2 regions of the Pseudomonas sp. 01L34 genome follow, and region 2 is predicted to be linked to the other one. Evidence: predicted binding sites of a transcription regulator. Region 2 holds the regulator's gene; the other holds the start of a gene.
The links. The regulator sigma-54, encoded in region 2, starts transcription at its own class of promoters, with help from an activator protein. The targets are predictions, from matches to a motif close to ANTGGCATNNANNTTGCTNT.
Positions count from the first base shown of each region.

Region 1: nirB (nitrite reductase large subunit NirB) is a predicted target of sigma-54. The motif match lies at 2,302-2,321, and genes of this name have one in related genera.

Region 1 is NZ_JBFTSX010000001.1:868,625-872,038, forward strand. It holds gene nirB (nitrite reductase large subunit NirB) at 1-2,093, opposite strand, end outside; gene AC1DQM_RS03850 (SCO family protein) at 2,964-3,414, shown strand, end outside.
Region 2 is NZ_JBFTSX010000005.1:24,510-27,923, reverse strand. It holds gene lptB (LPS export ABC transporter ATP-binding protein) at 1-413, shown strand, start outside; gene AC1DQM_RS15595 (RNA polymerase factor sigma-54) at 598-2,091, shown strand; gene hpf (ribosome hibernation-promoting factor, HPF/YfiA family) at 2,166-2,474, shown strand; gene ptsN (PTS IIA-like nitrogen regulatory protein PtsN) at 2,487-2,951, shown strand; gene rapZ (RNase adapter RapZ) at 2,954-3,414, shown strand, end outside.

The DNA.
Region 1 (3,414 bases), on a different contig from region 2:
TCCTTGCTCTGCGCCTCGGCACATTCACGGGTGCAACCGGAGACGGCGAACTTGAGCTTGTGCGGCGAGCGCAGGCCTTTGTAGCGATCTTCGAGGGTCAGGGCCATTTTCACGCTGTCCTGCACGCCGTAACGGCACCAGGTGCTGCCCACGCAAGACTTCACGGTACGGGTCGATTTGCCGTAGGCGTGCCCGGTTTCGAAACCGGCCTCGATCAGCTCGGACCAAATGTCCGGCAACTGATGCAACTGCGCGCCGAACAGGTCGATCCGCTGGCCGCCGGTGATCTTGGTGTAGAGGTCGTATTTCTTCGCCACCACGCCGATCGCGATCAGTTTGTCGGCAGTGATCTCACCGCCAGCAATGCGCGGCACGACCGAATAGGTGCCGTTCTTCTGCATGTTGGCCATGAAGGTATCGTTGGTGTCCTGCAACGGCACCAGCGAGGCGTCCATGATCGGCTGGTTCCAGCACGAGGCGAGGATCGAGCCCACTGCCGGTTTGCACACGTCGCAACCGGTGTGTCCACGGCCGTGCTTGGCCAGCAGTTCTTCGAAAGTGATCACCCCTTCTACCCGCACCAGCGCATAAAGCTCTTGGCGGGTGTAGGCGAAGTGTTCGCACAGGCTCTTGTCGACGCTGACGCCACGGGCAATCAGTTCATGCTCGAAGACTTGCTTGAGCAGCCCAGCGCAACCGCCGCAACCGGTGCACGCCTTGGTCTGCGACTTGAGCAGGCCCAGGTCGGTGCAGCCGCCATCGATGGCCGAGCAGATCGAGCCCTTGGTGACGTTATGGCACGAGCACACCGTTGCCGACTCGGGCAACGCGCCCGGGCCCAGGGTTGGCGCACCGGCGGACGAAGGTAGAATCAGGCTGGCCGGTTCCGACGGCAAGGCAATGCCGTTCTGCATGTATTGCAGCAAGGTGTCGTAATAGCTGTTGTCGCCGACCAACACTGCGCCAAGTACACGCTTGCTGTCGGCATCCACCACCAGCCGGCGGTAACTGGCCGTCGCTTCATCGATGAACTGATAACTGCGCGCACCCGGCGTCTGCGCATGGGCATCGCCGATGGAGCCGACGTCAACACCGAGCAGTTTGAGCTTGGTCGACATGTCGGCGCCCTGGAACGGCTCGGCGACTTGATTGCACAGCAGCGACGCCACGCCACGGGCCATCTGATAACCGGGGGCGACCAGGCCGAAGAGGCTGCCATTCCAGGCGGCACACTCGCCGATGGCGTAGATGTTCGGGTCGCTGGTCAGGCACTGGTCGTCGATCACCACGCCGCCGCGAGGACCAATGTCCAGCGCGCATTGGCGGGCCAATGCATCTTGCGCACGGATGCCGGCGGAGAACACGATCAGGTCGGCTTCAAGAAATTCGTCGTTGGCAAAATTCATCCGGTAGCGGTACTGCTCGCCGGCACTGATCGACTGCGTGCCACGGGACAGGTGCACACCCACACCGAGCCGCTCGATTTGCGCCTTCAGCGCCAGACCGCCCTGCTCGTCCAGCTGCACCGGCATCAGGCGCGGGGCGAATTCCACCACATGGGCTTCCAGGCCCAGGCTTTTCAGGGCGTTGGCGGCCTCCAGACCGAGCAGGCCACCGCCGACCACCACGCCACGCCGGGCATTGGCCGCAGCAGCACGAATCGCGTCGAGGTCTTCAAGAGTGCGATACACCAGGCGCGAGTCGCCTTCGGCACCTTCAATAGGTGGCACGAAAGGATAAGAGCCGGTGGCCAGAACCAGTTTGTCGTAGGCGACGCAACCTTGCGCGGTAATCACCTGGCGCCGGGCGCGGTCGATTTCCAGCACCGGCACACCCAAATGCAGGGTGACGCCCGGCGTTTGATACAGGGAGGCTTCGCCCAGGGCCAGCGATTCGGCATCGCGACCGCCGAAATACTCGGACAGATGCACACGATCGTAGGCACGCATCGGCTCTTCGCTGAAGACATGCAGGCGGTAATGGTCGAGGGCGCCGCGCTCGATGAGCTGCTCGACACAATGATGTCCGACCATGCCATTGCCGATCACGATCAGCGTTTGCAGTTTGTTCAATGCGGCAACATTGGAATTCATAGTAAGCACCCAGCCAAAGCCAATCACGGATAAAAAAGCAAAAAAAAACGCCTGAAACCTCTCGGTTTCAGGCGTCTTTGCCTGTTCTTCGCGGTGTTCGACCTGGCGCCTTCGCCTGATCCACCGATGTTGCCCACGACCTGCCCGGCCGGTCGATCTTCGTTGATCGAGTGGGCTGCCCCTCTTTTTCAGATGAGGCTGAAGGGAGAATGCAGCCTTTGTGCCAGTCTGCAGCGCATGACTTCCTCAGTTCTGGAAAACCGACCTCTGAACGATGGGAGAATTTGATAAAAAACCCCGACCCAGTGGGTTTTATCAGGCACGAGTCACCTTTGCAGGATCCCACGAGCGGGTGGGCGGACGTTGGGGCTGAAGGAAGGAACAGCTCAGGAACCGCTTCGCACTGGTGCATGTTGTCAGGCATGGCTCTTTAAAAGTGCATGCGCTACACCCTGCCGGGCATTTCCCGGTGCCATTCGGGCAAGCGTCAATGCCGATCTGTAGCAGCTGCCGAGCCTGCGAGGCTGCGTTCGGCTGCGCAGCAGTCGTCAAATCAGTAATTGCGGTGTGTCAGGCAGACCGCGTCAGCCGGACTTACGGCTGCTGCGCAGCCGAACGCAGCCTCGCAGGCTCGACAGCTGCTACAGCGAGCTCGTCGCTGCTCAACTTACCGGCCCGGGCAAGCGTTGCCTTCAGCAGCATCGCGTATTTGTATTTTCAGATATATCGAGGCCGCGACCTTTTGGCGCATGCCGCCAAGCCATCGATTAAGCGTTACAGGGCAACAGTTTGTTAACATCCATGCGCTTTTTTTCGTCTGATTGATCAGCCACTGTAGATTCCCGGTCGCTACACAGGATGCTTTTGTTCATGAGTACGTTGTATACCCGTCGCTCGGTCCTGCGCGGCATGAGCCTGCTGAGCCTCGGCCTGCTCGCTGGCTGCGATGACAGCAGCAAGCTGTCGTTCAAGTACGGCAAGGACCTCAGTGACAAGATCATGGGGCGTACCTTCAAGCTCAAGGACGCCCAGGGCGAATCCCGGATGCTGACCAGCTATCGGGGCCTGATGCCGATGGTTTTTTTCGGTTTCACCCAATGTCCGGCGGTCTGCCCGACGACGCTGGCCCGTGCGGCACAAGCGAAAAAACTGATGGGCCGCGATGGCGAACGCCTGCAAGTGATCTTCATCACCCTGGACCCCGAGCGCGATACGCCGCAAATGCTCGACGCCTACGTCAAGGCCTTCGATCCCAGTTTCGAGGCACTGTACGGTACGCTGGAAGAAACCGCCGCCACCGCCAAGGAGTTCGGTGTGTTCT
Region 2 (3,414 bases):
CCCGCAAGGAGCTCGACAAGGCCGGTCGCCGCAAAGAGCTGGAAAGCCTGCTGCAGGAATTTCACATCCACCACATTCGTGACAGCCTTGGCATGAGCCTGTCCGGTGGTGAACGCCGTCGGGTGGAAATCGCCCGGGCACTGGCCACCAACCCGAAATTCATCCTCCTCGACGAACCCTTCGCCGGCGTGGACCCGATCTCGGTGGGCGACATCAAGCAGATCATCCACCACCTCAAGGCCAAAGGCATTGGCGTGCTGATCACTGACCACAACGTCCGTGAAACCCTGGACATCTGCGAAACCGCCTACATCGTCAACGATGGCCAGCTGATCGCTGAAGGCGACTCCGCCACCATCCTGGCCAACGAACTGGTCAAGGAAGTGTATCTGGGCCATGAGTTCCGCCTGTAAGCGCTGAGGTGCCTGGCCAGTCGCCTTGGTGCTCATATCAATAAAAAATCAATAGTTTTTTATTGTTACAGCGCTCTAGGCAAACACTTCAGTTTCAGGCATATAATTTGCTTATGTTTGGCGCTTCGGCGCCCTGTAGTGGATGGCGCATGTGCGCCGGCGAATAAGGTGTTAAGCCCCTGCCATGAAACCATCGCTAGTCTTGAGAATGGGCCAGCAGCTGACGATGACACCGCAGCTGCAACAGGCCATCCGCCTGCTCCAATTGTCGACCCTGGACCTGCAACAGGAAATCCAGGAGGCCCTGGAGTCCAATCCGATGCTCGAACGCCAGGAAGAAGGCGACGACTTCGATAACGCAGACCCCTTGGCCGACAAAGCCGAACAGCAACCCAACACCGACATTCAGGAACCCTCCTACCAGGAAACCGCCCCGACGGTGGATAACCTTGAGGAAGGCGACTGGAACGAGCGCATTCCCAACGAATTGCCTGTCGATACCGCCTGGGAAGACGTCTACCAGACCAGCGCCAGCAGCCTGCCGAGCAACGATGACGACGAGTGGGATTTCACCACCCGTACTTCGGCCGGTGAAAGCCTGCAAAGCCATTTGCTCTGGCAACTGAACCTGGCACCGATGTCCGACACCGATCGCCTGATCGCCGTGACCCTGATCGACTGCATCAACAATCAGGGCTATCTGGACGAAACCCTCGAGGAAATCCTCGAGGCCTTCGATCCGGAACTGGACATCGAACTGGACGAAATCGAAGCCGTCCTGCACCGCATCCAGCAATTCGAGCCCGCCGGTATCGGCGCCCGCAACCTCGGTGAATGCCTGCTGCTGCAACTGCGCCAACTGCCCGCCAAGACCCCTTGGCTGACCGAGGCCAAGCGCCTGGTCACCGATTACATCGACCTGCTCGGCAGCCGCGACTACAGCCAGCTGATGCGCCGCATGAAGCTCAAGGAAGATGAACTGCGCCAGGTGATCGAACTGGTCCAGAGCCTCAACCCGCGCCCGGGGTCGCAAATCGAGTCCACCGAAGCCGAATACGTCGTTCCCGACGTGATCGTGCGCAAGGACAACGAGCGCTGGCTGGTGGAACTGAACCAGGAGTCGGTGCCGCGCCTGCGGGTCAACGCCCAATATGCCGGCTTCGTACGCCGCGCCGATACCAGCGCTGACAACACCTTCATGCGTAATCAGTTGCAGGAGGCTCGCTGGTTCATCAAGAGCCTGCAAAGCCGCAACGAAACCCTGATGAAAGTGGCCACCCAGATCGTCGAGCATCAACGCGGCTTCCTGGAGTACGGCGACGAGGCCATGAAACCGCTGGTGCTGCATGACATCGCTGAAGCGGTGGGCATGCACGAATCGACGATTTCACGGGTGACCACGCAAAAATTCATGCATACCCCACGGGGCATCTATGAACTGAAATACTTTTTTTCCAGCCACGTCAGCACCTCCGAAGGCGGTGAATGCTCGTCTACGGCGATCCGCGCGATCATCAAAAAACTGGTTGCCGCGGAAAATCAGAAAAAGCCGTTGAGTGACAGCAAGATCGCTGGTTTACTGGAGGCACAAGGCATTCAGGTGGCTCGCCGCACCGTCGCCAAGTACCGCGAATCCCTGGGAATCGCGCCTTCGAGCGAACGCAAGCGGTTGATGTAGAGCCACGCCACAGCGTTCCAGTGGTAGATCATCGGATCTACCGCTTTATGCACTGGCAACGAAGGAGAAGCTGTATGCAAGTCAACATCAGTGGACACCAACTGGAAGTGACCGAACCTCTTCGCACCTACATCGGCGAAAAACTCGAACGATTAGAGAGGCATTTCGACAAGATCACCAACGTGCAGGTCACGATGACGGTCGAGAAGCTCAAGCAGAAAATCGAAGCCACGCTGCATATTCCCGGCAATGAGGTGGTCGCTAACGCGGAACATACCGATATGTACGCAGCGATCGACGCACTGACCGACAAGCTGGATAAACAACTCAAAAAGCATAAGGAAAAGACCCAGAGCCTCCTCCAGGGCGCGACCGGTCGTTAACACTCCCAACCCATGATCCGACTTGAAAGCATCCTGACCCCCGGCCGTTCCCTGGTGAACGTGCCGGGCGGCAGTAAAAAGAAAGCCCTCGAGCAAATTGCCAACCTCATCCATCGCGAAGTGCCGGATCTGGCCATGCAGGATGTCTTCGAGAGTCTGGTCGCCCGTGAAAAACTCGGTTCCACCGGCTTTGGCAACGGTATCGCCATCCCCCACTGCCGTCTCAAGGGCTGCGGATCGCCCATCAGTGCCTTGATGCACCTGGATGCACCCATCGATTTCGACGCCATCGACGGCGCTCCGGTTGACCTGCTGTTTGTACTGCTGGTCCCCGAAGCCGCCACCGATGCGCACCTGGAGTTGCTGCGCCAGATCGCCAGCATGCTTGATCGCAAGGAAGTGCGTGAAAAACTGCGCAGCGCCCCGAGCAACGAAGCCTTGTATCAGGTTGTCCTGGACGAGCAAAACGGTCACTAATCATGCGCCTGATCATCGTCAGCGGCCGCTCCGGCTCAGGTAAAAGCACTGCCCTTGATGTTCTCGAGGACAACGGCTACTACTGCATCGACAACCTGCCGGCCGGTCTGTTGCCGGAACTGGCCGAACGCGCACTGATTCACACCGAACTGGCACAACCGCTGGTGGCCGTGTCCATCGATGCACGCAACTTGCCGAGCCACCTGTCACGGTTTCCCGAATTGCTGGAAGAAGTCCGCAGCCGGCATATCCAGTGCGATGTGCTGTATCTGGACGCCGATGAAGAGACCCTGCTCAAACGATTTTCGGAAACCCGCCGCCGTCACCCGCTGAGCAGTGCCAATCGCTCGCTGGCGGAGGCGATAGAGGATGAAACCAATCTGCTGGGGCCGATCGCCGACCTGGCCGACCTCAAGGTCAACACCACCAATCTGAACCTGTATCAGCTGCGCGATACCATCAA